DNA from 3 places in the Telluria sp. Soil_C_11 genome. Region 1 is predicted to be linked to each of the others. Evidence: riboswitches for the same ligand, from Rfam matches in the RefSeq annotation. Region 1 holds a riboswitch; each other region holds the start of a gene.
The links. A riboswitch is a leader RNA that binds a small molecule or an ion and turns the genes downstream of it on or off. The one in region 1 is predicted to bind thiamine pyrophosphate.
Positions count from the first base shown of each region.

Region 2: linked by a shared signal. The riboswitch ahead of AC3A6M_RS03575 (TonB-dependent siderophore receptor) and the one ahead of thiC (phosphomethylpyrimidine synthase ThiC) in region 1 are both predicted to bind thiamine pyrophosphate.
Region 3: linked by a shared signal. The riboswitch ahead of AC3A6M_RS14380 (D-amino acid dehydrogenase) and the one ahead of thiC (phosphomethylpyrimidine synthase ThiC) in region 1 are both predicted to bind thiamine pyrophosphate.

Region 1 covers NZ_JBDGIN010000006.1:210,072-219,816, forward strand. The annotation lists gene lptB (LPS export ABC transporter ATP-binding protein) at 1-25, opposite strand, end outside; gene lptA (lipopolysaccharide transport periplasmic protein LptA) at 22-600, opposite strand; gene lptC (LPS export ABC transporter periplasmic protein LptC) at 629-1,237, opposite strand; gene AC3A6M_RS12690 (KdsC family phosphatase) at 1,251-1,784, opposite strand; gene AC3A6M_RS12695 (KpsF/GutQ family sugar-phosphate isomerase) at 1,784-2,806, opposite strand; gene AC3A6M_RS12700 (monovalent cation:proton antiporter family protein) at 3,018-5,000, shown strand; gene AC3A6M_RS12705 (GGDEF domain-containing protein) at 4,992-6,113, opposite strand; gene AC3A6M_RS12710 (MOSC domain-containing protein) at 6,192-7,043, opposite strand; TPP riboswitch at 7,142-7,251, shown strand; gene thiC (phosphomethylpyrimidine synthase ThiC) at 7,323-9,212, shown strand; gene thiS (sulfur carrier protein ThiS) at 9,215-9,436, shown strand; gene AC3A6M_RS12725 (thiazole synthase) at 9,452-9,745, shown strand, end outside.
Region 2 covers NZ_JBDGIN010000002.1:146,427-156,171, forward strand. The annotation lists gene AC3A6M_RS03555 (efflux RND transporter periplasmic adaptor subunit) at 1-64, opposite strand, end outside; gene AC3A6M_RS03560 (alpha/beta hydrolase family protein) at 233-2,188, opposite strand; gene pnuC (nicotinamide riboside transporter PnuC) at 2,326-2,928, shown strand; gene AC3A6M_RS03570 (AAA family ATPase) at 2,925-3,440, shown strand; gene AC3A6M_RS03575 (TonB-dependent siderophore receptor) at 3,437-5,602, opposite strand; TPP riboswitch at 5,694-5,797, opposite strand; gene AC3A6M_RS03580 (oxygen-binding di-iron domain-containing protein) at 5,984-6,727, shown strand; gene AC3A6M_RS03585 (iron-containing alcohol dehydrogenase) at 6,764-7,921, opposite strand; gene AC3A6M_RS03590 (DUF535 family protein) at 8,005-8,967, opposite strand; gene AC3A6M_RS03595 (glutathione S-transferase) at 9,245-9,745, shown strand, end outside.
Region 3 covers NZ_JBDGIN010000007.1:253,148-262,892, forward strand. The annotation lists gene AC3A6M_RS14340 (MBL fold metallo-hydrolase) at 1-413, opposite strand, end outside; gene AC3A6M_RS14345 (hypothetical protein) at 430-657, opposite strand; gene AC3A6M_RS14350 (3-hydroxyacyl-CoA dehydrogenase NAD-binding domain-containing protein) at 829-1,431, opposite strand; gene AC3A6M_RS14355 (translation initiation factor Sui1) at 1,717-2,073, shown strand; gene AC3A6M_RS14360 (molybdopterin-binding protein) at 2,081-2,860, opposite strand; gene AC3A6M_RS14365 (cytochrome b/b6 domain-containing protein) at 2,857-3,729, opposite strand; gene AC3A6M_RS14370 (NAD(P)H-binding protein) at 3,791-4,453, opposite strand; gene AC3A6M_RS14375 (AMP-binding protein) at 4,475-6,154, opposite strand; TPP riboswitch at 6,252-6,357, shown strand; gene AC3A6M_RS14380 (D-amino acid dehydrogenase) at 6,492-7,745, shown strand; gene AC3A6M_RS14385 (alpha/beta fold hydrolase) at 7,780-8,604, shown strand; gene AC3A6M_RS14390 (OsmC domain/YcaO domain-containing protein) at 8,610-9,745, opposite strand, start outside.

The DNA of each region.
Region 1 (9,745 bases):
CTGCGTCTGCGTGGACATCGATCATTGCTTGGCTGCTCCTGCCGGCTGCGCTGCCGGCGCCTGAGCGGGCGCACTGCGGCGCGGCGCGATGATGATGGTGCTGCGTCCGCCGCCCGGCTTGCTCTCGCCGCTGGCGTCGTTGTGCACGTTCGCCTGCTCGGTGCGGTTGTCGTAGGAGATGAAGGGACCGTTCACCTCGCTCGTCATGCGCTTGCCTTCGAGCTGCTTGACCACGGCGTTCGAGAACAGCTTGACCACCTCGGTGCGCTCGTCGTACTCGATGCGCTGGGCCTGGCCCTCGGTCCACAGGTCGGGGCCGCCGTCGCGCTTCTGGCGGAAGCTCGCGGTCTTGCCCGGCGCGGCCGTCAGCGTCAGCAGCATGTAGCCCTCCGGCGTTTCCTTCAGCACGGCCTTGTCCGACTTGATCAGCAGGGTGCCGCGCGTCAGCACCACGTTGCCGGTCAGGATACGGGTCTGGGTCGCTTCATCGATATGGCCGTCGTCGAAATCGATCTGGGCCTGCTTGAGGGAATCCGCCCGCTCGGCCGTAGCGGTCAGGCTTGCCAGCAAGAGCGCGGCGACAGCGAATATTTTTTTCATTGGATGCGAATCCTTTCAGGTTGTCCTGTCAGCGTGCGGCACGCGGCGGATAGATGATCCGGCCGCGCCCGCCCAGCGTCAGCTGTTGCGTGGCGTTGTTGGCGACCATGCCGACCCCGGTCACGGAGGCGGCCCCGAGCTTCATCTCGATCGGCCTGTCGGTCTTCGAGATCTCCTCGTCCGGCAGCACGGTCAGCGCTTCGGTGCGGATGCGCAGCGGCTGCGAGGTCGCGCTGCCCGGCCGCGAGATGTCGACGTTGCCGGCCAGGTCGATCTGGTTCTGGTCCTGGTTGACGTGGGCGGTGTTGGCCGTCATGGTCATGTGCGGATGGTCGGTGCTCATGCTCTGCACGACCGGCTTGTCGATCACCGAGGTGTTGTCGGCCGGGCGGTGGGTCAGGCGCTCGCCCGAGATCACGTAGCGCGGCTGGCCGGTTTCCGACATGCGCACGAAGCTGAAGTTGTCGATGATGTAGTCCGGATCGTTGCCCACGTTGACGTTCGGCCCCTGCGCGTCGCCGCGCATCACCTGCAGCAGCCAGAAGCTGCCGAAGGCGAAGAACACGCCCACCAGCATCAGGGCCAGCAGGCGCCAGCGGTGCGCGGTGCGCTTGTTGACGTAGGAGGTCGTCGCCATGGCTTGCGATGGATTATCCAAAATACGGAGCCAGTGCCTGTTCGTAGGTGCCCTGGGCGCGCATCACCATGTCGCAGACTTCGCGCACGGCGCCGCGTCCGCCCGGGTTCTTGGTGACGTAGTGGGCGCGGTACTGCACTTCCGGATGCCCGCTCGGCACCGTGACGGCAAAGCCGACGCGGGTGAACAGCGGCAGGTCGATCACGTCGTCGCCGATGTAGCCGCACTGCTCGGCCGTCACGCCGGTCTTTTCGAGCAGCTCGGCGAACGCGAGGCGCTTGTCGTGCTGGCCCTGGAACACGTGGGTGATCCCGAGGTCCGCCGCGCGTTTCACCACGATCGGCGAATTGCGCGCGCTGATGATGGCGGTCTGCACGCCGGTGCGGTTCAGCAGCTGGATGCCGAGGCCGTCCAGCACATAGAAGGTCTTGGTGACTTCGCCGTCCGGGCCGTAGGTCAGGCTGCCGTCGGTGAGGACGCCGTCGACGTCGAAGATCATGACTTTCACGCGCGCCGCGCGCTGTACATGTTCCAGCTGGGTCACCATCAGATCACCTTGGCGCGGGTCAGGTCGTGGATGTGCAGGGCGCCGACCAGCACGTCGTCGGCATCGGTCACCAGCATCTGGTTGATGCGGAATTCTTCCATCACGGCGACGGCGTCGACCGCCAGCTGCTCCGGATGGATACGGTGCGGATTGGCGTGCATGACGTCGCGGATCACCACCTTGCTGAAGTCCTGGACCTTCTCGATCATGCGGCGCAGGTCGCCGTCGGTGAACATGCCGACCGGGCGGCCGGCCTCGTCGACGATGGCGGTCATGCCCATGCCCTTCTGCGAGATTTCCAGCAGGGCGTCGCTGAGCGGCGCGTCCAGCGCCACCTTCGGCACCGCGTCGCCGCTGCGCATCACGTCGCGCACGTGGGTCAGCAGGCGGCGGCCGAGGGCGCCGCCCGGGTGCGACAGGGCGAAGTCTTCCGACCTGAAGCCGCGCAGCTCCAGCAGCGCCACGGCGATCGCGTCGCCCAGCGCCAGGGTCACGGTGGTGGAGGCGGTCGGGGCCAGGTTCAGCGGGCAGGCTTCCTTCTCGACCGAGACGTCGAGGTGCACATCGGACACCTGCGCCAGGCGCGAACCCGGCTTGCCGGTCATGGCGATCACGGGCACGCCCATGCGCTTGACGGCCGGGATGACGACCGCCAGCTCGGCGCTTTCGCCGGAATACGAGATCGCGACCAGCACGTCCTGCGGGGTCACCATGCCGAGGTCGCCGTGCGCGGCTTCGGCCGGGTGCAGGAACAGGGCCGGGGTGCCGGTCGAGGCCAGGGTGGCGGCGATCTTGCGGCCGATGTGACCCGATTTGCCGATCCCCGACACGACCACGCGGCCCTTGCAGGCCATCATCAGCGCCACGGCGCGCGGCAGGCTGTCGTCCTGGCCGAGGCGTGCGGTCAGCTTGCGGATCGCTTCACCCTCGATGTCCAGGGTCTGGCGGGCCAGCTCCAGTGCGCGCGTCGCCTGGGTCTCGTTAAAACTTGTCAGCATTATTTTTTCATGGGTTACACTCATGGTGGAAGTATAGCCGAATTGCGAAAGCAAAAAACTTGCCAGTGGTAACAGAGTGCACAGGAACCTCAGGAAACCGTCGCGAGCGGCAGCAGTTTTGGTCGAGACGCGCAGCTGTACGAAGAGTACAGCGAGCATCGCAGACCAAAAATGCAACGCGCAGCAGGTTTCATGAGGTTTCGACATATTTACGGGATAAAAACGACATTCGCGAATGACTTCCGGCCTTGAACTAACCCTTTTACTGCTGGGCAGCGCTGTCCTCGGCGTGGTCGCGTTCCGGATGCTCCACCTGCCCCCGATGCTGGGTTACCTGGCCGTCGGCGTGCTGATCGGCCCGCATGCCCTGCAGCTGGCCGACAACGGCCCCACCACCCACGCGCTGGCCGAATTCGGCGTGGTGTTCCTGATGTTCTCGATCGGCCTCGAATTCTCGCTGGCCCAGCTCAAGGCGATGCGGCGCATCGTGTTCGGGCTCGGACTGGCCCAGGTGGCGCTGACGATCCTGATCACGGTGCTGACCGCGCTGCTCACGCCGCGCCTGCCGGCGCCCTTCAACATCGGCTGGCAGGCCGCGCTGGCGCTGGGCGGCGCGCTGGCGATGTCCTCCACCGCGATCGTCTCCAAGCTGCTCACCGAACGCCTCGAACTCGAGAGCGAGCACGGACGGCGCATCATCGGGATCCTGTTGTTCCAGGACCTGGCGGTGGTGCCGCTGCTGATCCTGATTCCGTCGCTGGCGCGGCCGCCCGAGGAACTGGCGATGAACCTGGCCTGGGCCGCGGTGAAGGCCGCCGCCGTGCTGGCGCTGCTGCTGTTCTTCGGCCAGAAGCTGATGCGCAAGTGGTTCACCATCGTCGCCAAGCGCCGCTCGCAGGAGCTGTTCATGCTCAACCTGCTGCTGGTGACGCTGGGCGCGGCCTGGATCACCGAGCGCGCCGGCCTTTCCATGGCCCTGGGCGCCTTCGTGGCCGGCATGCTGATCTCCGAGACCCAGTACAAGCACCAGGTGGAAGAGGACATCAAGCCCTTCCGCGACGTGCTGCTCGGCCTGTTCTTCATCAGCATCGGCATGCTGCTCAACCTGGAGCTGGTGGCGCGCCACTGGTGGATCGTGCTGCTCCTGCTGGTGGGGCCGGTGCTGCTCAAGTTCGCCCTGATCGCCGCGCTGGCGAAGGCCTTCGGCTCGTCCGACGGCGTGGCCATGCGCACCGGCCTGGCGCTGGCCCAGGCCGGCGAATTCGGCTTCGTGCTGCTGAACCTGGCCTCCGGCTCGAAGCTGATCGACCCCTTCCTGATCCAGCTGGTGCTGGCCTCGATGGTGCTGTCGATGCTGCTCGCGCCCTTCGTGATCGCCAACAGCGACAAGATCGTGATGAAGATGGCTTCCAACGAATGGATGCTGCAGTCGCTGCAACTGACCCAGCTCGCGAGCCGCACGATGGCCGCGCAGAAGCACGTGATCATCGCCGGCTTCGGGCGCAGCGGGCAGAGCCTGGCGATCCTTTTGTCGGAAGAAAAGCTGCCCTGGTACGCGCTCGACCTCGACCCCGAGCGGGTCCAGGAGGCGCGCGCGGCCGGCGCCAACGTCTCCTACGGCGACTGCGCGCGCAGGGAAGCCCTGATCGCGGCCGGCATCAACCGCGCCAGCGCGCTGGTGATCACCTTCGCCGACACGCGCCTGGCGCTCAAGGTGCTGCACCTGGTGCACGAGCTGGCGCCGGAGCTGCCGGTGATCGTGCGCGCCCACGACGACACCGAACTCGATGTCCTGAAAAAGGCCGGCGCCACCGAAGTGGTGCCGGAAGCGCTGGAATCGAGCCTGATGCTGGCTTCGCACGCGCTGGTGGTGATGGGGGTGCCGCTGCGGCGCGTGGTGCACCGCGTGCAGGCCGCGCGCGACGAGCGCTACGCCACGCTGCGCGGCTTCTTCCACGGCGCCGGCGACGTCAGGGAAGACCCGGAACACAGCTACGTGCGCCTGCATTCGGTGGTGCTGAACGAAGACGCCGGCGCGGTCGGACGCTGCATCGGCGAGCTGGAGCTGGACGACGTCGGCGCCGAGGTGACCGCGGTCCGGCGCGGCAACCAGCGCATCGAGCCGGAACAGGACACCGAGCTGCGCGCCGGCGACGTGGTGGTGCTGCGCGGGACCGGGACGGCGGTGACGCGGGCCGAGGGGCGCCTGTTACGGTAACGCGACCACCTGGTTGCGGCCGTTTTCCTTTGCCCGATAAAGGGCCTGGTCGGCCCGCGCCACCAGTTCGTGCGCCACTTCCTCGACCGCCTGCTCGCGGTCGACGCCGTCGAGCGCCGCCACCCCGACCGAGACCGTCACCTCCAGTCCCTGCCCGTCTCCCAGCAGGAAGGACTGGCCTGCCACGCTGGCGCGGATGCGCTGCGCGACCAGGCTGGCGCTCTCCAGGTCGGCGTCGATCAGCAGCGCCACGAATTCCTCGCCGCCGAAACGCCCCAGCGCGTCCGACATGCGCAGCTCGGCCTTGATGCGGGCCGCCACTTCGCGCAGCACGTCGTCGCCGGCCTGGTGGCCGTGGCTGTCGTTGACCTGCTTGAAGTGATCGACGTCGATGTACAGGCAGGACAGGCCGTAGGACTGGCGGCGGGCGCGGGCGATCTCCTCGGCCAGGCGGCGGTCCATGTAGCGCCGGTTGTAGACGCCGGTCAGCGCATCGGTCAGGCCGATGTACTTCAGCATCTCGTTGCTGATCACGTTCTCGAGGCAGATCGCGATGATCGACCCCATGTGCTCGACGAAATCGGTGCCCAGCAGCGGCGTGAAGCGGCTGAAGTCGCGGCTGCCCAGGTTCAGGCTGCCCATCAGGCGCCGGTTGCGCATCAGCGGCACCAGCGCCACGCTGGCCAGCCCGGCGGGCGGATTCGGGAAGGCCATCGCGTGGCTGACCGGGTGGTACGGCAGCAGGCGCGGCCTGGGCGTGCGGCCGGGCTCGAGGTCGAAGCCCAGTTCCTCCGCATGTTCATGGAACAGCAGGTTGGGCAGGGCCTCGAAGTCCACGCCCAGCTTGTGCATGACCGTAAAGATGTCGGCGCCGGTGTCGACCAGCGACAGGGTCACGACGTCGAGATTCGAGACGACCGGCAGCTGGCGGAAGATGGTGGCGACCAGTTCCTGGAAGCTGCCCGCGCTGACGATCTCGAGATCGAAGGCCTGGTGCCGCATCATGATCGCGTGGTTGCTTTCGGCCTGGTCGATCAGGCTGGCGAGCTGCCTGCGCAGTGCGGCGTTCTCGGCCATCAGTTCGCGCACACTGGCGCCCTGCTGCTCGTGCATGGACATTCCTTTCAGCAATTAGTCCATACATTACGCCAACTCAGCCGTATTGCAAATCGAAACCGCGCGAAATCGTTGTCAGAATGCCAGTTCGACCGCCAGTTCCTGCCCCACGCGCAGCCCGCTGCCGGCGCCGGCCGACACGATGCAGTTCATGCCCAGGCAGACCGCGCCGTCGAGTTTCGGATTGGCGCGGTAGGTCTGCAGGATGTCGAGCGGGTCCGGGCCGGGCACGCCGGTGGCCTGGTCGATGGCGGGAATCGGACAGCGTGCGCAGGGTTTCACGGGCCGGATCTCGGCCGCACCGGTGCCGAGGGAGGCCGTGTAGTCCTCCTCGAAGGCTTCCATGCCGGCCACCACCAGGTTGGGGCGGAAGCGGTCCATCGGCAGCGCGTCGCGTCCGGCCGCGCGCAGGCGCAGGTTCAGGTCGTCCAGCGAAGACTGGCCGATCAGCAGCAGCGGATAGGCGTCGGCGAAGCGGGTCTGCGCGGGCACGCCGCCAGTCCACTTGACGCTGGTCGGGCGCACCACGTCATGGCGGAAGCGCACCAGGCGCACCGGCTCGCGCGTGCCGAGCGCTTCGGCGAACCAGCCGGCGGCCGTCTCGCCGCAGTCGGCCGCGCTCACCCTGTCGTCCCAGATCTGCACCTGGCGCACGGGCGCGTCGTCCTGCCAGGCGAGCGGCAGCAGCAGCTCGCCCATCCCGGGCGCGCGCACGCGCAGGTTGCCGCCGCCAGGGCGCGGCTGGATCAGCGCCATGCGCGGGAACTCGCGCTGGGTCAGGAACTGGCCGGCTTCGGTCACCAGCATCCACTCGCGGTCGTGCACGCCTTGCGCGGCCAGGCCGGATTCGAGCAGGGTCGCTTCCTGGACGGCGAAGCCGGCGCAGGACTTGATCGGATACAGGAGGAGTTGGGACAGGATGGGCATCGCGGACCGGGTTCGACTTCGGGGCGGATAGTATCGCACCAAGTTTGCCATTCCTCCAAAATCGACGTACACTCCCGCCGTCGCTTCACGAGAAGCGGCAACAACGCTAGGGGTCCTGCGCCGGTCACACCAGACCGGGCGCGGGTGAGAAATACCCTCCGAACCTGATCTGGATAATGCCAGCGAAGGGAAGCTACAGAGTCCGCGCATGCCCTCGAGCCTGCGCTCCTTTGCACTCCTCCGCTGGATCGCCGATCTTCAGTGATACAAGGAGTGCACTTGAACGCCGATCCGAAATTCCTGTCCGCCAGCGCCACCGTCGACGCCGCGGCCGTGACACCGCTTCCCAATTCGCGCAAGGTCCACGTGACCGGCTCGCGCCCCGACATCCGGGTGCCGATGCGCGAAATCCACCAGTTGCCCACGCCGGCGTCCTTCGGCGCCGAGCCGAATCCGCCGGTCTGGGTCTACGACACCTCCGGCCCCTATACCGATCCGGACGTGCGCATCGACATCCGTTCCGGCCTGCCCTGCCCGCGCAGCCAGTGGATCCGCGAGCGCGGCGACACCGTCGAACTGGCCGGCCCGTCCTCGCGCTACGGCCAGGAGCGCCTGCAGGATCCGAAGCTGGCCGAGCTGCGCTTCGACCTGCAGCGCAAGCCGCACCGCGCCGCCGGAGGGCGCAACGTCACCCAGATGCACTATGCGCGCCAGGGCATCGTCACGCCCGAGATGGAATTCGTCGCCATCCGCGAGAACCTGCGGCGCCAGGAATACCTGCGCAGCCTGGAAGCCGCGGGCCCGACCGGCAAGCGCATGGCGGCCCTGCTCGGCCGCCAGCATCCGGGCCAGGCCTTTGGCGCGTCCATCCCGCACGAGATCACGGCGGAGTTCGTGCGCGACGAGATCGCCCGCGGGCGCGCCATCCTGCCGGCCAACATCAACCACCCGGAATCGGAACCGATGATCATCGGCCGCAACTTCCTCGTGAAGATCAACGCCAACATCGGCAACTCGGCGCTCAGTTCTTCGCCCTCCTCCATCGGCGACGAGATTGAGAAGATGACCTGGGCCATCCGCTGGGGCGGCGACACGGTCATGGACCTCTCGACCGGCAGGCATATCCACGAGACGCGCGAATGGATCATCCGCAACAGCCCGGTCCCGATCGGCACCGTGCCGCTCTACCAGGCGCTCGAAAAGGTGAACGGCAAGGCCGAGGAACTCACCTGGGAAATCTACCGCGACACCCTGATCGAGCAGGCCGAGCAAGGCGTCGACTACTTCACCATCCACGCCGGCGTGCGCCTGCCCTTCGTGCCGATGACGGCGAACCGGCTCACCGGCATCGTCTCGCGCGGCGGTTCGATCATGGCCAAGTGGTGCCTGGCCCACCACAAGGAATCGTTCCTGTACACGCATTTCGAAGAGATCTGCGAGATCATGAAGGCCTACGACGTCGCCTTCAGCCTCGGCGACGGCCTGCGCCCCGGCTCGATCTACGACGCCAACGACGAAGCCCAGCTGGCCGAGCTGCGCACCCTGGGCGAACTCACGCAGGTGGCCTGGAAGCACGACGTGCAGACCATGATCGAAGGCCCCGGCCACGTGCCGCTGCAGCTGATCAAGGAGAACATGGACCTGCAGCTCGAGCAGTGCCACGAGGCGCCCTTCTACACGCTGGGCCCGCTGACCACCGACATCGCCCCGGGCTACGACCACATCACCTCCGGCATCGGCGCCGCCAACATCGGCTGGTACGGCACCGCGATGCTGTGCTACGTGACGCCGAAGGAGCACCTGGGCCTGCCCGACAAGGACGACGTCAAGGACGGCATCATCACCTACAAGATCGCGGCGCACGCGGCCGACCTGGCCAAGGGCCATCCCGGCGCCCAGATCCGCGACAACGCACTGTCGAAGGCGCGCTTCGAATTCCGCTGGGAAGACCAGTTCAACCTCGGCCTCGACCCGGACAAGGCACGCGAATTTCACGACGAGACGCTGCCGAAGGAGTCAAGCAAGGTGGCCCACTTCTGCTCGATGTGCGGGCCGCACTTCTGCTCGATGAAGATCACGCAGGAAGTGCGCGACTACGCGGCCGGCGGCATGCAGGAAAAGGCGGTCGAGTTCATGCGCAAGGGCGCCAAGCTCTATCACAAGGAGTGAGGATGCTGGAGATCGAGCTCGAACTGAACGGCGCGCCATACATCCTGGACGCGGCGCGGCCGGAAGCGGCCACCCTGCACGCGCTGGTCGATGCGCTGGGCCTGTCCGGCCAGGCGCTGGCGCTGGCCGTGAACCGCCGCGTGGTGCCGCGCGAACGCTGGTCCGGGACCGTGCTGGCGCCACGCGACAAGGTCGACGTGGTGCGCGCGATCGGCGGCGGATGAACATCGGGAGGATATATGAATGAAATGAATGCGCATGACATGAACGACAGGCCGCTCGTCATCGCCGGCAAGGAATACCGCTCGCGCCTGCTGGTCGGCAGCGGCAAGTACCGCGACCTGGAGCAGACCCGCGCGGCGACGGAAGCGGCCGGCGCGGAAATCATCACGGTGGCGATCCGCCGCGTGAACATCGGCCAGGACCCGCACGCGCCGAACCTGCTGGACGTGGTGCCGCCCTCGCGCTATACCATCCTGCCCAACACGGCCGGCTGCTACACCGCGAAGGATGCGGTCTACACCCTGCAGCTG
Region 2 (9,745 bases), on a different contig from region 1:
GGCCGGCGGCGAGCCGGAAGTGGCGTCGGCGGCGCAGGATGTCGATGCCGATGGCTTGGTCCATGACGATGCGTGTGATGAAGGAGTGACGATGTGTCCTTCATTGCAAGCATCGTGCCAGGGAGCCTTCACTGGACGGCGCCCGGTCCGGCCGGCGCCGCCTTGCCCGTGTGCGGGCACCGGTGTCCGGATCCGGGCACTGGCGCGCCCGGGAACCGGTTGATCGGCCTGCTTACTGGCCGATGTGCTTGGCCAGGAAGGCTTCGAGGCGTTGGTAGAAGTCGGTGCGGTTCCTGGTGGTGTAGAAACCGTGGCCTTCTCCCGGCGCCAGGAACCATTCCGGCGGACGGCCTGCCTTGATCAGCGCCGCGCGCATTTTTTCGGCATTCTCGACGTCGGCGTTCTTGTCCTGGCCACCGTGCACCAGCATGACCGGCACGGTGATCCTGTCGGCCAGCAGGGTCGGCGAATAACGGTCCAGTTCCGCCTTGTCGGCGCCCAGGGTCTTCCTGAAGTAGTTGGCCGCGGCCTCGTCCCAGCGGTTGTTCCTGGGCTTGTGCACCAGGCTCAGGTCGTACACGCCCGCATAGCCTACCGCGCACTTGAACAGCGAGGGTTCGCGCGCGGCCAGGATCAGCGCCGAATAGCCGCCGAAGCTGGCGCCGAACACGCACATGCGCGCGCCATCGACTTCGCCCGTCGCCACCGCCCAGCGCACGCCGTCGACCAGGTCGTCCTGGATCTTGCCGCCCCACTGGCGGTAGCCGGACTCCTTGAAGTCCGGGCCACGGTTTCCGGAACCGCGATAGTTCACCTGGAGCACGGCATAGCCCCGGCTGGCCAGGAATTGCGCGTCGCTGTCGAAGTACCAGTCGTCGGCGATGCCGAACGGGCCGCCGTGCGGCAGCAGCACCAGCGGCACCTTGCTGCCTTCCGGATGGGCCGGCATGGTCAGAAAGCCGTGCAGCACCAGGCCGTCGCGGGCCTTGAAGGTGATCGGACGGCGCGGCGCCATCTGTTCGGGGTCGATCTCTTCCCGCGAGGAGAACAGCAGGTCGGCCTTCATGGTCTTGCGGTCGAACAGGTAATAGGAACCAGGGTCGCGGTCGCTGGAGACGCTGAACAGCAGGGTGTTGCCGTCGTCGCTGAAATTGATGAAGTACAGCGATTGGCCGGGGAACTGCGCACCCAGGAGTTTGTGCAGCTTGGCGCCTTCGTCATTGTCGTCGAAGTAGCGCACCTCGGGTTTGCCGACCGTCGTGAAAGCGCCGAAGGGCATGTTCCGGTCCGGCCCGTACAGCGTGGCGCCGTAGCTGCCGGCGGCGTCCTCGAACAGGGTGACGCGCTTGCCGGTTCCCACGTCCTCGCGCACCAGCTTGTCCGGCCCGCCGTCGGGCGACCAGTCGACCAGCATCTGCTTGTCGTCCAGCGAAAACTTGAGAGGCCAGTAACGGCGGCCCAGGCCGCTCAGCCTGGTCCACTTGTCGGCGCCGTCGTCCTGGCGGAACAGCAGCGGGTCGTTTTGCTGGTCGAGTCCGAAGGCATAGCCTGCCTTGCCGTCGTTGCGGATCAGGAAGCCGAGGTCGGGGTGCGGCAGGTCGGCCATCAGCTTGCGGGTGGCGTAGCGCGAGTCGATATCGTACAGGAGGCTGTGCGACCCTTCCCACAGATGGCTGGCCAGGTAGAGATGGCCGTTGCGCGCACGCGGTATGTCCTGGATATCGCCATAACCGTAATCGTCGCCGTAGCGCTGGCCGCGGGTCGAGGACTTGAACATGTCATGGCCGTACAGGTACTCGAATTTGCTGCCATCCATCTCCGCGGCCACCACTTCGCCGTTGGACACAGGAGCGTCGATCGAGCCTCGCTCGGTGCCTTTTTCGATGGCCAGGCGGGTATTCGTGATCCAGTGATAGTCGAGCGGCACCTCGAACTTCGCGAGGCGGATCGCCCCGACCGACTGCATGCCGGGCACCGTAAAGGTCATCAGCACCGGGAAGTCGCGGTCTTTTTCCTGGTCGGGCACCAGGACCGTGATCACGATGTGCTTGCCGTCCGGGGACAGGCGCGGTTTCGAGAACCTGTCCTTGTGGACGAAGGCCGCCAGCGGCACCTGGGGCGCGGCGAGGCTGGCGAGAGGAAGCGCAGCCAGCAGGGCGGCGCAGAATACGGCGGAACGCAGGCGCATCGAAAGTCTCCATTCAGGTTCCCGGACGGGTATCGATCGAGTATATATGCACGTTGCCGCTAAAAAATAACACTTTGTCACAGGCATGGGCTGGCGGAGTAAGAGATAATCTGCTGTTGACTTTTTCTACGCCGCGCATGAACGACACACTCGCCTTCCCGGGCTTCAGCACCACCCCGCTCGAACTGATTTCTTTCGTCCTGTCGATCGTGACGGTGCTGCTGAACATCCGCCGCATCCACTGGGCCTGGCTGTTCGCGATCGTCTCCTCGGCCGCCTACGGCATCGTGTTCTTCAAGTCGCGGCTGTATGGCGACGCCGGCCTGCAGGGCGTATTCATCGCCGCCTCGATCTGGGGCTGGTACGAATGGCTGCGCGGTAAGGGAAGCGATGACCAGCCGCTTCTGGTGACCCGCCTCGACCGCGCAGGCTGGGCCTGGTCGCTGGCCGGCTGGGCGCTCGGCTTCGTGGCGCTGTCCTGGTTCCTGCGCGCCTTCACCGACACCGACGTGCCGCACATGGACGGCTTCCTCACCGCCGGCAGCCTGCTCGGCACCCTGCTCACGGCGCGCAAGAAGGTCGAGAACTGGCATGTGTGGATCGCGGTGGATGTCCTGTACGTCGGCCTGTACGTCTACAAGGGCCTGCACCTGACGGCGGTCCTGTACGCGGCGTTCGTGGTGATGGCGGCGCTGGGCCTGCGCACCTGGGCGCGCGCGGCGCGCGAGGGCGCGCGATGACAGTGCGGCGCATCGCGATCCTGGGCGCCGAGTCGACCGGCAAGTCGACCCTGGCGCCGGCCCTGGCGGCGCGCTACGGCACGCTGTGGGTGCCGGAATACTTGCGCGAATTCGTCGAGACCCACCAGCGCGTACCCTTCGAGCACGACCAGGTCGGGATCGCGCGCACCCAGCGCGCGCGCGAGGATGCGCTGGCGGCGTCGCCCGGAGCGCGGCGCTTCCTGTTCTGCGACACCACGCCGTTGGTGACGGCGGTCTACAGCCGGATCTACTGGGGCAGGGTGCCGCCCGAGCTGCTGGAGATGGAAGCGGCGCACGATTACGCGCTGACGCTGGTGGCGGGGCTCGACCTGCCGTGGGTGCCGGACGGCCTGCAGCGCGAGTCGGAGGAGGTGCGCCGGCAGGTGCATGAATGCCTGCTGGCGGTGCTGCGCGAACGGGGCATCCCGTTCACGCTGCTGGAAGGCGACCTGCCGCGGCGGCTGCGGCAGGTAGAGGCATTACTTGCTTAGAAGTCGAACTGGCCCGACACGCGGAAGGTGCGCGGTGCGCCCGGCAGCAGGTAGCCGCCCAGCGCCGGCGTGACGTCGCGCCAGTAGAACTTGTCGAACAGGTTGTCGACGCGGGCGCGCCAGGTCACGCGGGTAGCGCCCAGGTGCATCGCGTACGCGGCGCCAAGGCCGAACACGTGGTAGTCGGGAACGAACACGCGGTTCTCGACGTCGAAGGCCTTCTTGCCGGAGTACTGCCAGTTGGCGTCGACCTTCAGGCCCGGCACCTGCGGCACGGCGTATTCGGCCCACACGGTCGACTTGAAGCTGGGGACGTCGGTGACGCGCTTGCCGTCGATGGCGGCGTCGCCGGTGCCGTCCTGGCGGGTGTTCAGGGCCATCAGCGACAGCCCGGCCTGCAGGCCCGCGGCCAGCCTGCCGTCGGCCGACAGCTCGAAGCCGCGGTGGGTCTCGCGGCCGCCGCGCACGAAGGGGTTGCGTTCCACCGGTTCGCCGTCGACGATGACCGTCACGGTGTGGTTCGGATCGGTGTACTCCAGGCCCTGGCGGATCTGGAACAGCGAGGCCGACAGGTTCACGCCGCGCACGGAGCCCTTGGCGCCGACTTCGAACTGCTTCGAGCGGCCCGGCTCCAGCACCTGGTTCTCGTTCGCGGTCTCCATCGGCGCGATGCCGCCATGCTGCAGGCCGTGGCTCACCGAACCGTAGACGTTCCAGTCGCGGTTCACGTTATAGACCAGGGCGAGGCTCGGCAGCAGGAAGGAATCGCGGCTAGCGACATGGCTTGGCGCGATGTAGTCGCTGCGCCTGGCCTGCACGTAGCGCAGGCCGCCGTGCAGGGTGAGCTGGGGCGTGAGGGTCACGATGTCCTGTGCGAACAGCGCGCTTTCCTGGTCGCTGCGGCGTTCGAACACGGGGCCGGTGACGCGCGACGGATCGGCGTGCGGCGACACCAGCGGATTCCACAGGTTGCTGTAGCCGACGTAGTCATAGACATAGTCGCCGAAGCTGTCGTGGCGCTCGGCGTACGAGGCGCCGACGGTCAGTTCGTGGCGCAACGCGCCGGTGGCGAAGCGGCCCTGCAGCATCGCCTGCAGGCCCCACGGGGTCTTGCGCTCGCCCACGCTCTGGTAGTCGTAGACGTCGTAGTCGCCGTTCGAGCAGTAGCCCGGATAGAAGCCTTCGCCCTCGTTGCTGCAGCCGTAAGGGAAGGCGGTGAAGTCGTCGCGCTTGAACCAGTGCTTGTTGGCGGCGACGGTCGCTTTCCAGCCGTCCGCCAGCCTGTATTCGAAGCGCAGGCCGAGGTTGGTGTCGCGGGTGTCGACGGGACGGGTCCAGGGCTGGTCGTTCAGCAGCATCCTGGCCGACACGCCGGTCGGCAGGACTTCATTGCGGATCAGCTGGAAGCCGGGCGCCGTGATCTGCGCCTTGTGCTGCCAGTCGAGGTCCAGCTGGAGCAGCGCATCCGGGGTGATCTGCCAGTCGAAGGCGCCGGACACGAACTGGCGGTCGCCGTTCGCGCCGCGCACGTAGGAATGCAGGTCGGCGGCGGCGGCGTTGATGCGGTAGCCGAAGCGGCGGTCGTCGAAGCGGCCGCCCAGGTCGATCGTCCCGTACAGGGTGCCGCGCTCGCTGACTTCCACGGTGGCCGAGCGCAATGGGGTGGCGGTCGGGCGCTTGGTCACGTAGTTGACGATGCCGCCCGGGGTGGCGACGCCGGCGGTGAGGCCGGCCAGGCCCTTCAGCACTTCGATGCGCTCCTTGTTCTCCAGCGGGATCTGGGTGTCGCCGGGGATCGCGAAGCCGTCCTTGCGGTAGCTGTAGTTATTGTCGAGGGCGAAGCCGCGGATCGAGAACTGCTCGGCATAGCCGACCGCGTTGTAGGCGTCGCTGACCGAGGCGTCGTAGCGCACGGCGTCGGTGGTCGAGCGGATCGACAGGTCCTGCATCTGGGTGCGGCCGATCGCGGTGATCGAGGCCGGGGTCTCCCACAGCGAGGATTCGGAGAAGCCGCCGACCGCGGCACGTTCGAGGCCGGTGCGGGTGCCGGTGACGACGACCTCGGCAATCGGCTGGCCGCGCTGGTCCTGCGCCTGGGCGTTGAGGGAGAAGGCTTGCGCGATGGCGCAGGCCAGGATCGAATACTTCAGTTGTGCGTTCATGGGTTTGCTCGTCTTCGCGCGCCGCTTGGCGTCGCTGCTTTGTCAAAAGCCGGAGCCAACTGGGGAAGGGCAAACAGGTGTGGGCGCCGTTCGGCACCGCCTTGCGCTTTCCTTCGCTGGCATTATCCAGATCAGGTACGGAGGGTATCTCTCACCCGGCAGCGGCTACGGCTGCCAGGACCCCTAGCGAAGGCGCGAGTGTAGCACGGATGCGGGTGGCGTGTGGCGTGTCTGGCAAGGCTGGGCGGTTGCGCTCCGGGTGCTTTGCCTGGCGTGGGATTCGCGCAACGGGTTCCGGCCGGGGCCCGTTCCACGCATGCCAATGGGTGCGGGAAGCGCGTATGCTATCCAATCGACTCGCAAACGCGGAGGGAGGCAGCCATGGCCATCACCAATGGTTCTGCCGGCACGAATGTCCACGAGATCGCCGATGGCGTGTATCGCATCAATACGCCTGTCAGCATCGTGCCGGGTGGGTTCTCGTTCAACCAATACCTGATCGTCGACGACCAGCCGCTGCTCTTTCATACAGGGCCGAGAAAGATGTTTCCCCTGGTGCGGGAAGCCGTCGACAGCGTCATGCCGGTCGGCGACCTGCGCTTCATTGCCCTGTCGCATTTCGAAGCGGATGAATGCGGCTCGCTGAATGAATGGCTGGCCGCAGCGCCCCACGCGGCGCCCTTGTGCAGCCGGGTTGCCACAATGGTGTCGGTGAACGATTTCGCGGACCGGCCGGCCCATGCCATGGCGGATGGCGCCGAGCTCAGCCTGGGGTCGCGATCGGTCAAGTGGCTCGATGCGCCCCATTTGCCGCACGGCTGGGAAACGGGCTTCCTGATGGATACCCGAACCCGGACGCTGTTTTGCGGGGACCTGTTCACCCAGGGCGGCACGGGTGGGACCGCATTGACCACGGATGACATCCTGGAGAACAGCGAAGCGTTCCGTCAACCGATGGACTATTTTTCGCATTCGACCAATACCAGGCAATTGATCGAACACCTGGCCGGCGAACTGCCTGGCACATTGGCGTGCATGCATGGGAGCGCCTGGAGGGGCGATGGGGCAAGCCTGTTGCGTGCCCTCGGCGAACGGCTGGTCGGCGGCGCAGCGCGGCCAGCGTGACAAGGCCCCCGGCCGGGAGGGCCTTGCCAGGCGTGCTTAGATGCAGCGTTCCAGCACCTTGCGGCTGACTTCCAGCGTCACCTCGCCGGTCTCGCCCAGCCTGGTCATGCCGTGCGCCTCCAGCGCCTTCACGACCGCCGGCACGACGTCCTTGCCCAGGCCATAGTCGGACAGCCGGGTCGGCACGCCGACCGCGCGGAAGAAGGCCTCGGTGCGGGCGATCGCGGCCTCGATGCGGGCGTCCTCGTCGCCCTCGGCCAGGTCCCACACGCGCGCCGCGAACTGCAGCAGCTTGGCGCGCTTGGCATCGCGGCGTTCGCGCAGCATGGCCGGCAGCACGATCGCCAGCGTCTGTGCGTGGTCGAGGCCGTACAGCGCGGTCAGCTCGTGGCCGATCATGTGGGTGGCCCAGTCGTGCGGCACGCCGGCGCCGATCAGGCCGTTCAGGGCCAGGGTCGCGGTCCACATCAGGTTGGCGCGGACGTCATGGTTGTCCGGCTCGGCCAGCGCGCGCGGACCTTCCTCGACCAGGGTCTGCAGCAGGCCTTCGGCAAAGCGGTCCTGCACCTTCGCCTGGCTTGGTACGGTCATGTACTGCTCCATGACGTGCACGAAGGCGTCGACGATGCCGTTGCCGACCTGGCGCGCGGGCAGGGTGAAGGTGCGGGTCGGGTCCAGGATGGCGAATTGCGGGAACACCAGGCGCGACATGAAGGCGAACTTTTCCTGGGTCGCCTTTTTCGTGATCACGCTGCCGGAATTCATCTCCGAGCCGGTGGCCGGCAGGGTCAGCACGGCGCCGAAGGGCAGGGCCGCGCGCACGTTCCTGGCGTGCTGTTCCAGGATCGTCCACGGGTCGTCGTCCAGCAGGCTGCCTGCGGCGACGAACTTGGTGCCGTCGATGACCGAGCCGCCGCCCACGGCGAGCAGGAAATCGATGTGCTCGCGCTTGACCAGGGCGATCGCCTCGACCAGGGTCTCGTAGCTGGGGTTCGGCTCGATGCCGCCGAACTCGAACACGGTGCGGCCGTCGAGTGCGGCCATCACGGCGTCGTAGGTGCCGTTGGCGCGGATGCTGCCGCCGCCGTACAGCACCAGCACGCGGGCCGTGGCGGGAACCAGGCGCGCCAGGCGCTCGATCTGGCCTTCGCCGAACAGGATGCGGGTTGGATTGTGGAAGTCAAAGTTAAGCAAAATAAATCCCCCTCGGGTTGCACAGGAGGGGGATTATCGCCGAGGCGGGATTTTCGCGCCGGCAGGGGCGCGTTCCTGGAACCTCAGACCTGCGCCGGCTCCAGCACCGGCGCCGGGTGCTCGACGTGCGCGCGCGCGTGCAGCAGGTGGCGCTGCAGGGTGGTGCGGGCGGATTCGCCGATCAGGCGCCAGTGCTCGCGGCGCTGGGCGGCGCGCTTGCGGTGCTTGGACGGCATCTCGGACAACGGCTTGACGTAGAAGGGCAGCGGAATCCGGTAGCCCTGCTTGCCCGGCATCTCGGCGCCGCCCAGGATCTTCCAGAAGCCGTCGTAGGCGTTGGCGAAGTGCTTTTCCGGATCGGGATCGTAGGCGATGTGGTCTTCGCTGCGGATGGCGACCACCTGGTCGATGCCGACCGCCTGGGCCACGCCCTGCATCGCGGCGAAGCAGAAGAAGCTCGGGGAGTTGTTCGGGAAGACGCGCTCGAAGGCTTCGAAGGCGGAACCGGAATCGGCCCAGCGGCCCTCGTTGCGGGCGATGAAGGGGACCACCGGCGCATCGACGCCCACCATATGGCCTTCCAGCCAGCTGAAGGACAGGCGGTGCAGGCACCTGCCGTCGGCCACCAGGGCCACGGTCAGGTCGCCCTCGGCGTTGCTGCGCGAAGCCATCTCGAGCTGGATCGTGAAGCTGCCGCCTTCGTCCCCGACCTGCCACAGCGGCAGGCAGCGGGCGCCGTAGACGGCCTGCTTGTAGGCGTCGTTGAAAGTGGTTTCCTCGAAGCGGTAGTGGCTCAGGACCGCCTGCACGCGCCGGCGCGCCGGCATGCCCTTGACCAGGTAATCGCGGTGGCTCAGGTGGTGGAAGGGGTCGTCGTTCGGCGGCAGCGCCACGTGGTTGCGGTAGACGCCGAGCTGGCACAGGGCGCGGTGGTCGCGCCAGTAGGCCAGTACGCGCAGGCTGCGTGCAATGCAGAGAATCCAGGAAGTGAGGCTGTTCTGGCGGCGGCGGGCCATCCAGTGTCTGGCGAGGTGAGCGAAAATCATGGTGCGCTCCGGGCATTCATTATCAGGGTGGTTCTATCTTGACTCACCGGCCTTGGCGGCAAGGTGACATTGCTCAACGGAAATAAAATGCTGGGCAGGTCAAGATCGCCACGCTCGATAAGGCATCCCTTGGGTCTTTTTATTCGTGATCACGATGTCTCTTGTTGATTTTTTGTCAGGCAAACGTTGCCAGATGCAAGACTAGCACGATTGCCGCGCCGAACATCGAAATCGTCATGAATAATTGAGTCATGCCGAATAAGTTGAGGAGGGGCGCATGGTGTATGAACTTTTTTATTGGCCGACGATCCAGGGGCGCGGCGAGTTCGTCCGGCTGGCGCTGGAAGAGGCCGGGGTGGAGTACGTCGACGTTGCCCGCGAGCCGGGCGGCATGGGGCGCATGATGGCGGCGATGGACGGCCCCGACCATCCCTCGTTCGCACCGCCCTTCCTGAAAGCGGGCGAGCTGACGATCGGCCAGACCGCCAACATCCTGCTGTACCTGGGGCAGCGGCACGGGCTGGCGCCGGCCGACGACGCCGGCCGGCTGTGGGTGAACCAGCTGCAGCTGACGATCGCCGACCTGGTCGCGGAAACCCACGACACCCACCATCCGATCGCGACCTCGCTGTATTACGAAGACCAGCGCCCGGAAGCGAAGCGCCGCGCCGCCGACTTCATCGAGACCCGGATTCCGAAATTCTTCGACTGGTTCGAGGGCATCCTCGGCCGGCCAGAACCGAAGGACTACCTCACCGGCGACCAGCTGACCTATGCC
Region 3 (9,745 bases), on a different contig from region 1:
TTTACCTGGAAGATCGAATCGACGTCGGCATCCATGGCTTCGCGCGGCACCACCTGGAAAGCCCCGACCGCGACCGGTTCGTCCAGGCGCAAGGCATGCACCTCGGTGAAGCCGAGCTGGCGCACCATGTCGAACAGCTCCTCGAAGATGCAGTAGATGTACAGCGGCGTCGCGCGGTCCAGCAGGTCGAGGCTCTCCAGCGAGCAGTGGTCGTCGTGGAAGTGGGAGATGAAGACGGCGTCGAACCGCTGGCGCCGGATCTGGTCGCGGTCGAAGCGGACCTCGGGAAAGGCGTGGCAGTTGCGGCTGAACGGGTTCTCGAAGATCGTGTCGAAGGCGATCCGGGTGCCGGCGCATTCGAACACGTAGCCGGCGTGGAGAATGCGCGAGATGGTCAGCGATGCGGGCGACATGTGCCTGGCGCCCGGCTCAGTCCAGGCGCTTCAGGCGCTGGCCGTGGATGCCCCAGCGGCAGTCGATGCCGTCGACCTTCCCGCACAGGGCCCAGCCGGTGCCGATCTTCTCCACCGTGACGGGAGACTCGATTTCTTTGGCCAGCTTCTCGGCCCACATGCTTGCCGCACCCCGGCCCTTGAACAGTTCCTTGCCTTCGTAGATGACGGTGGCGTCGAAGACGGGCATGGCGAATACGGTCATTGCTTCCTCTGGATGCTGGAGATGAAAGCGCTATCCTAACATTCGCCGCCCGCGCAGCAGAAGACGCGCCGCAGTCCGGGCATGAAACCGCCTGGTCGCCGCCGGCGTTCGCCTGGTTGCCGGCGCCGCCCGACGACCTCGACTTCGGAAGGTCGTCGTCGCCATGCAGGACTAGTCCAGCGCCCGGTCGATCGACCAGGATGCGGCGCCGTTCGTATCGTCGGCCATGCGGTGGCCCAGGCCGGACACCGAGGGAAGCCGGTGCAGCCTACCGGCGAGCGCCTTGACCGTGCCCAGCGTTTCGCCCGAGGTGTCTTTCCCGGGCACGATCGTCCATGTGTCCCCGGCAGTTGGCGAACGCGCGACATGCAGGCCAAGCACCTCGCCCGGACGCCGCGTGCACCCGGCGATGTGGTCGACGCCGACTTGCGAAGTATGGGTCATCAGTACTGCGCCCGGCTTGGCGACCTGGTCCAGGCGACGGAACAGCTTCTCCTTCCCCTCCCTGTCGGCGTCGACCGCGTCGACGATCAGGTCGCAGTCTTTCAAATGGTGGAAATTGACGGTTCCTGCCAATAGCGCCATGCGCCTGTCGCGTCCATCGGCTTCAGGCCGGGCAAGCGCGATGCCCCGGTCGAGCGATTCGCGATCGAGTTCGAAAAGTGTGACGGGGACGCCGGCATCGAGCAGGCTCACGGCGATGCCGATGCCGACGGCATTGGCGCCGATGATGCCGACGCGTCCGACCTGGATATCGTTCTGGTACTGGGACATGATGAGACTCCATTTAAATGCACTGAAAGGTGAAACCGGATGAGTCCATCATAGGGTCGACACGCCCGCCGTTCCGCTCTCTGGCAGAGGACGCGAAAAAGTATGTTTACCTTTCGATTCAGTCACTTGGTTTGCAAGTTCCATGATGTGGAAAGCCGTCCTGTGCAACGGAATCCCGCGCCGCGCCCGGACCGGCATCGACTTCACGATGTGAAACAGGGTTTGGCGGTGTGAAAAATGCCCGCTACACTCGCGTGGTTCACACCCGACATTCCAGAGCAAGACATGAAACATCGTTCAGAGGGCGGCCTCGTCTATTCCACCGACGGCGGCCGCATGTGCCCCGCATGCCGCCAGCCCGTCGCGGACTGCGCCTGCAAGGCGAAGGCCGCGCCCGCGGGCGATGGCCTGGTACGCGTATCGCGCCAGACCAAGGGCCGGGGCGGCAAGAGCGTCACCCTGGTCAAGGGATTGCCGCTCGATCCCGTCGCGCTGGCCGCGCTGGGCAAGCAACTGCGCACTGCCTGCGGCTCAGGCGGAACCGTGAAGGATGGCGTGATCGAAATCCAGGGCGATCACTGCGAACGGATCATGGACGAGCTGAAAAAACAGGGGCACCAGCCGAAGCGCGCGGGCGGCTGAGGCTGCGTCAAATGCCGGCATACCATTCGTAGCCCTGGTCTTCCCAATAGCCGCCCTTGCCGCCGCGCAGTCCGTCCAGCCGCTCGACGACCTCGATCCGCATCAGGTACTTGGCCTGCTTGTAGCCGAGCTGGCGTTCGACGCGCAGGCGCAGCGGGGCGCCATTCTTGACCGGCAGCGGCTCGTCGTTGAGCGCATAGGCCAGGATGGTCTGCGGGTGCACGGCCTCGAGCAAGTCGATGCTTTCGTAATAGGTCGAACCGGGCGCCTGCACGTCCGAGCCATCCATCGGGTCGGCGCAATGGAACACGATGTAGCACGCCGCCGGCAGCGGCTGCACGCGCGCCAGCACCTGCCGCAGCGGCACGCCGGTCCACTTGCCGATCACGCTCCAGCCCTCGACGCAGTCGTGGCGCGTGATCTGGGTACGCGGGGGCATCGCCTGCAGCTCGGCCAGGCTGTACTGCGCCGGCCGGGCGACCAGTCCGCCCACCTGCAGCCGCCAGTTTCGGAACTGGCCGGCCAGCAGTTCCCGGTACAGGCGGCTGTCCGGCATCGCCGTGCCGTTGCTGCGGAACTCGTCGGCGATGTCGTCCTCGCCGAATTCCTGCGCCATCGCATCGACCCCGGTCACCAGCCGCTGCGCGCGCCAGCTCAGGAACTGGGCGCTGCGCAGCATGCCGTTGAACGCGTCGCTCGCCGCCAGCCGGTCGCAACCGGCCAGCGCGCCCGGCAGCGCCGCGCCGAGCGCGAGCCGCAGGAAGCGCCGCCGCCGCATCGCCGTCATGGCCCGCCCTCCTCGTGCTCTTCCCGCGGCAGGCGGTAGTAGCCCGTGATCATCGAACGCAGGTTGTTCCACAGGCCGGTCACGATCACCTCGAACACGTGCACGGCGACGAAGGCGAGCAGCAGGAAGGCCGCGATGAAGTGCAAGGTGCGCGCGGACTGGCGGCCGCCGAGGATGTCGACCCAGCCGCCGAACAGGGTGTCCATCCGCGGCGACATGCCGAGGCCGGCCAGCACGATCAGCGGCAGCAGGACGAAGATCACGGCAAGGTAGGTCAGGCTCTGCAGCACGTTGTAGCGCTTGGCGGCCTCGCCGGTCGGATGGCGCAGCAGCAGGTGGTCCCTGATCGAGCCGCCGATGCCGCGCAGCTCCGCCTTGCGCGGCAGCAGGTCGCGCCGCAGGTGGCCGCTGAACAGGGTGAACGCCACATACGCGATCCCGTTCAGCACGAACACCCAGGCGAAGAACAGGTGCCAGTTGCGCGCCGTGGCCAGGTATTGCTGGCCCGGAATCGTGGCCCAGGACGGGAAGGCCCGCCCGGTCTTGCGCGCCGCGCCAGCGACGCGCGAGGCGCCCAGCACGCCGTCCGTGTCGAACACCTGCGTGCCGACCTGGGTGAAGCCGTGCGGCTCGCCGTCCGGCCCGGGCCGGGCAGTCATGGACAGCAGCGGCGCTTCGAAGTCCGAATCCCTGCCCCAGTACAGGTGAGGATGGGCGTTGAAGATGCCGAGACCGCTCATCAGCATCAGGAAGAAGCTGACCACGTTAATCCAGTGCATGACGCGGATCGGCAGCCGGTGCCGGTAAAACATCCGGCGCCGGTCTGCCGCTGCTGCGGCCGGGCTGGCTCGAGAGGTGAATCGGTGCATGGCGCTGCCTCCGAATGCGCCATATTCTACGCCCGTTCAGGCGCCGGCACGAATGCGTTCGTCAGCCTTCGGCGCCGATCCTGGCGAGTTGGTCCGAGGCCAGGACGACCACGCCCTTCGCCTGCGGCACGGTCCTGACCAGCGAGTGCGCCACGGCCCGCGCGTGCACTGGGCGGTAAGTTCCGGGCAGGACCGGCGCGAGCAGTTTCCCGATCGGGATCGCGATCCTTTCGCCGAGCCGCGGCGGCTGTCCCAGTCCGTCGCGGTGGTCCAGCAGCAGCGAAGGCCGGGCGATCACCAGCGCCGCCAGGTCCATGGCCTCGAGCGCCTCTTCCAGCTCGCCCTTGACGCGGTTGTAGAACACGGAAGATCCCGCGTTCGCGCCTGCCGCGCTCACCAGCCCGATGCCGCGGACACCCGCGGCGAACGCGGCCCTCGCCACCGCGAGGTTGGCGTCGAAGTCGACCGCACGGAACGCCTGCTGGCTGCCGGCCACCTTGATCGTCGTGCCCAGCGCGAGATAGGCCTCGTCGGCCGGCGGCAGTTCGGGCAGGCGGCGGAAATCCACGAGATGCACGCGGAGCCTGGGGTGCTGGAGTCGCAGTGGCCGGCGGCTCAGTGCGTGCACCTGCGCGACCGTCCCGTCGGCAAGCAGGGACTGCACGATCAGCCCGCCAACCAGACCCGTGGCGCCGGCGACCAGCACCGTCCGTCGTGGTGGCATGTTACGTTGGTCCTGCATCGCTCAGGCGCCCAGTCCGAGCTCGTCCCTCACCTGCTCGCGCAAGAGGTACTTCTGGATCTTGCCCGTCACCGTCATCGGGAAGGCCGTCACGAAGCGGACATGGCGCGGGATCTTGTAATGGGCGATCTGGCCGCGGCAGAAGTCCTGGATCTCTTCGGCGGTGGCGGTTTGCCCGGGACGCAGGATGATGCAGGCGCACAGCTCCTCGCCGAATTTCCGGTCGGGCACGCCGACGCACTGCACGTCCAGGACTTTCGGATGACGGTACAGGAACTCCTCGATCTCGCGCGGGTAGATGTTCTCGCCGCCGCGGATGACCATGTCCTTGGAGCGGCCCACGATCGACGCGAAACCCTCGTCGTCGATGACGGCCAGGTCGCCCGTATGCATCCAGCGTGCGGCATCGATGGTGTCGCGTGTCTTTTCCTCGTCTCCCCAGTAGCCGAGCATGACCGAATAGCCGCGGGTCAGCAGTTCGCCCTTGACGCCGCGCGGGACGATCCGTCCGTCGCCGTCGACGATCTTGACCTCCAGGTGAGGGTGCACCCGGCCGATGGTCGTGACGCGCAGCTCGACCGGATCGTCGACCGAGCTCTGGAACGACACCGGGGACGTCTCCGTCATCCCGTAGGCAATCGTAATTTCCGCCATGTGCATCCTGCCGATCACCCGGCTCATCACCTCGGCCGGACAGGGCGAGCCGGCCATGATGCCGGTCCTGAGCGTCGACAGGTCGTAGCGCGCGAAGTCCGGATGGTCGAGGACGGCGATGAACATGGTGGGCACGCCGTGCAGGCCGGTGCAGCGTTCCGCCTGCACCGTCTCCAGCACCGCTTTCGGATCGAAGCTCTCGCCCGGGAAGACCATGGTGGCGCCGTGCGTGACGCAGGCCAGGTTGCCGAGCACCATGCCGAAGCAGTGGTACAGGGGCACCGGGATGCACAGCCGGTCGCGCTGGCTCAGCTTCATCGCCTCGCCGATGAAGAAACCGTTGTTCAGGATGTTATGGTGGCTCAGCGTCGCCCCCTTCGGCGCGCCCGTGGTGCCCGAGGTGAACTGGATATTCACCGGATCGTCGAACTGCACGCCGTCCTGCACGCGGGACAGCTTTTCCAGCTCTTCCGCGCTGGGCGGCGCCAGCAGCTCGTCGAAGTTGAACATGCCGGGCGTCGGATCAGGGCCCAGGCGCACCACGTGGCGCAGGTGCGGCAGCCGCGCCGACTGCAGCTCGCCCGGCCTGGAATGGTGGATTTCCGGGACCACGTCCTGGACCATGCCGATGTAATCGCTCGACTTGAACGCGGGCGCCAGGACCAGGGCGCTGCACTGCACCTTGTCGAGCACATACTCCAGTTCGGAGCGGCGGTAGGCCGGATTGATGTTCACCATGATCAGGCCGGCGCGTGCCGTCGCAAACTGGACCAGCACCCACTCGGCGCAGTTCTGCGCCCAGATCCCGACCCGGTCGCCGGGCTGGAGCCCCAGCCTGAGCAGGCCGGCGGCCAGGCGCGTGACCCGCTCGTCGAATTCGCGCCAGGTCCAGCGGATGTCCTGGTGACGCACGACCAGCGCCTCGTCGTCGCCAAAGCGCGCCGCGATGCCGGCCAGGTGCACGCCGATCGACTCCCCGATCAGGGGCACCTCGTGCGCGCCGTGGACGTAGCTCAGGGTTTGCTGCATGCCTGTCTCCTTGTCGTTCTCTGGTGCCCGTGAGCTTATCACGTTGCCAATCGCGCGGATCGTGCGTACACTGCCCACCGTCGTTTCGACAGAGACGGCACAACGCTGGGGGTCCTGCATCGTCGAGCACGGCGCGCGGGTGAGAAACACCCTTCGAACCTGATCTGGGTAATGCCAGCGAAGGGAAGCTCGAGCAGCCTGCGCGTGTCCGCCACACGCATGCGCCGCCACTCCATTCGCCGGATCCCGATCTTCATCGCGATGACCGAGGAGTGCACATGAACGCCGATCCGAATTCCTGCCTGCCAGCGTCCGCCCGCCATGGGGCGGTGTACCGATGAAGGTCATCGTGCTGGGAGCCGGCGCCGTCGGGACCGCGTCGGCGTGGTACCTGCGGCAGGCCGGCCACGAGGTGACGGTGGTCGAGCGCCAGCCCGGCCCCGCGCTCGAGACCAGCTTTGCGAACGGCTGCCAGATCTCGGTGTCGCATGCCGAGCCGTGGGCCAATCCCGCCAGCCTGCTGAAGGTGTTGCGCTGGCTCGGCCGCGAAGATGCGCCGCTGCTGTTTCGCCTGCAAGCCGACCCGCTGCAATGGCGCTGGTGCCTGCAGTTCGTGCGCGAATGCGCGCCCGCGCGCGTGGCCGCGAACCTGCGCCGCATCGTCGCGCTCGCCGACTACAGCCGCCGCAGCCTGCAAGTCCTGCGCGCGGAAACCGGCATCGACTACGACTGCCTGACCCGCGGCATCCTGCATTTCTATACCGACCAGGGCGAGTTCGATCGCTCGCGCCATGCAGCGGAAGCGATGCGCGAACTGGGCTGCCCGCGCATGACGGTCGACGCCGACGAGGTGGTACGGATCGAGCCGGCCTTGCGCGCGGCGCGTCCCAGGCTGGTGGGCGGAGACTACACGGCCACCGACGAATCCGGCGACGTCCACCAGTTTACGTCCCGGCTTGCCGCCAGGGGCGAAGCCGCCGGGATCCGCTTCCGCTACAACATGACCGCGACCCGCCTGCTGGCCGGCGCGGGAAGCGTCCAGGGCGTGGAAGCCATCGATGGCGAAGGCCGCTACCAGGCGCTGCATGCCGACGCCGTGGTGGTCGCCCTCGGCAGCTTCTCCCCGGCCCTGCTGGCGCCGCTGGGAGTGCGGCTGCTGATCTATCCCGGCAAGGGCTATTCCGCCACCTACCCGATCGTGGACGCCGCCGCGGCCCCGACGGTGTCGCTGACCGACGACGGTTGCAAGCTGGTCATGTCGAGGCTCGGGTCGCGGCTGCGGGTGGCCGGCACCTGCGAATTGGGCGGCTATTCGCGCGAACTGAACATGGTGCGCTGCAACGCGATCACGCTCCGCGTGCGCGCGCTGTTTCCCGATGCCTGCGACTACGATCGCGCCAGCTACTGGGCCGGCCTGCGGCCGCTGACGCCATCGAACGTGCCGTATGTCGGCAGGACGCGCCTGCCGAACCTGTACCTGAACACCGGCCACGGCACGCTCGGCTGGACCATGGCCTGCGGCTCGGGCCGGGCGCTGGCCGATATCGTCTGCGGCCGCCGGCCCGAGGTCGACTTCACGTTTTGCCGATGACCGCTATACTTGCGTCTTTTTGGCGAAGCACCCGATGGAAACTGGCAGTGAACTGGCGCTCATCGCGCATCTCGAGCGTATCGCGGAACGCCACCTGGTCGAACACGAAGGACGCATCCTGTGCTGGCGCGCATTCGGCGCCGGCGCCCCGCTGGTGCTGCTGCACGGCGGGCACGGCTCATGGCTGCATTGGGCCAGGAATATCGAAGCCCTGTCCGCCTCGCACCGCGTGCTGGTGCCCGACATGCCCGGCTATGGCGACTCGGATGCGCTGCCGGCGGGGAGCGGCTACGGCGACATCGTCGATGCGATCAAAGCCTCGCTCGACAACATATTCGGCGCCGGCGCGGCCTTCGGCCTGGCGGGCTTTTCCTTCGGCGGCGTGATCGCCGGATGCCTCGCGGCCCGGCACCCGGGCGTGCGCCGACTAGCCCTGCTGGGCGCGGTGGGACATGGCCTGCGCCGCCGCCAGCCGGGCGCGATGCGCATCTGGCAGGACGCCGCCGACGAACAGACCATGCTCGCGCACCTGCGGCACAACCTGGGGGTGCTGATGCTGCATGGCCCGATCGACCCGATGGCGCTGGAGATCCACCGCCGCTCCTGCATCCGCACCCGTTTCGAGAGCAAGAAGACCTCGATGAGCCCGGCCCTGTCGGAGGCCCTGGCCGGGCTGGAGATCCCGGTCCTGATGCTATGGGGTGAACACGATCCGACCGGCGACCCCGCCGAAGTCGGGCCGCTGTGGTGTGGCGCCCGTGCCGAGCGCACCCATCACGCGATTCCCGCCGCCGGGCATTGGGTGCAGTACGAGGCGGCGGATGAGGTCAACCGCCGCCTGCTCGACTGGTTCGCCTGACGGCTTCAGCGCGATGCAGCCGCCGCCTTCGCGCGCGCCTTGTGCAGCTTCCTGTAGCTGTCCATCAGGCGGTGGTGGCGGTCGAGTCCTTCCAGCTGCATGCTGGTCGGCGCCAGGCCGAAGAAGCGCACGCTGCCGTCCACCGAGCCCAGCACCGCGTCCATGCGCGGATTGCCGAACATGCGGCGGAAGTTGACGACGTAATCTTCCAGTTCCAGCTCGTCGTCGAGCACCACTTCCAGCACCGCATTCATCGCCTGGTAGAACAGCTTGCGCTCGACCGTGTTGTCGTTGTACTGCAGGAAGGCGCCGACCAGCTCGTGCGCCTCTTCAAAATTCTTCAGGGCGAGATTGATCAGCAGCCGCAACTCGAGCACCGTCAGCTGGCCCCAGTCCGTGTTCTCGTCGAACTCGATGCCGATCAGCGTCGCGATGTCGGAATACTCGTCCAGCTCGTTGTTCTCCAGGCGCTCCAGCAGCGCCGCCAGTGCGGCATCGTCCAGGCGGTGCAGGTTCAGGATGTCTTCGCGGAACAGCAGCGACTTGTTGGTGTTATCCCAGACCAGGTCTTCGACCGGGTAGATCTCGGAATAACCCGGCACCAGGATCCGGCAGGCGACGGCGCCCAGCTCGTCGTACACCGCCATGTACACCTCCTTGCCCATGTCTTCGAGAATGCCGAGCAGGGCCGCGGCTTCCTCGGCATTGGCGTCGTCGCCCTGCGCCGTGAAATCCCACTCGACGAAATCGTAGGCCGCCTTGGCGCTGAAAAAGCGCCACGACACGACGCCGCTGGAGTCGATGAAGTGCTCGACGAAGTTATACGGCTCCGTGACGGCCTCGCTCGCGAAGGTCGGCGCCGGCAAATCGTTCAGGCCCTCGAAGCTGCGCCCCTGCAGCAATTCCGTGAGGCTGCGTTCCAGCGCCACCTCGAAGCTGGGGTGCGCGCCGAAGGAGGCGAACACACCGCCGGTGCGCGGGTTCATCAAGGTCACGCACATGACCGGATAGGCCCCGCCCAGCGACGCATCCTTGACCAGCACCGGAAAGCCCTGCGCTTCCAGTTCCTGGATCCCGGCCACGATGCCGGGGTATTTCGCCAGCACCTCCTGCGGCACGTCCGGCAGCGCGATCTCGCCTT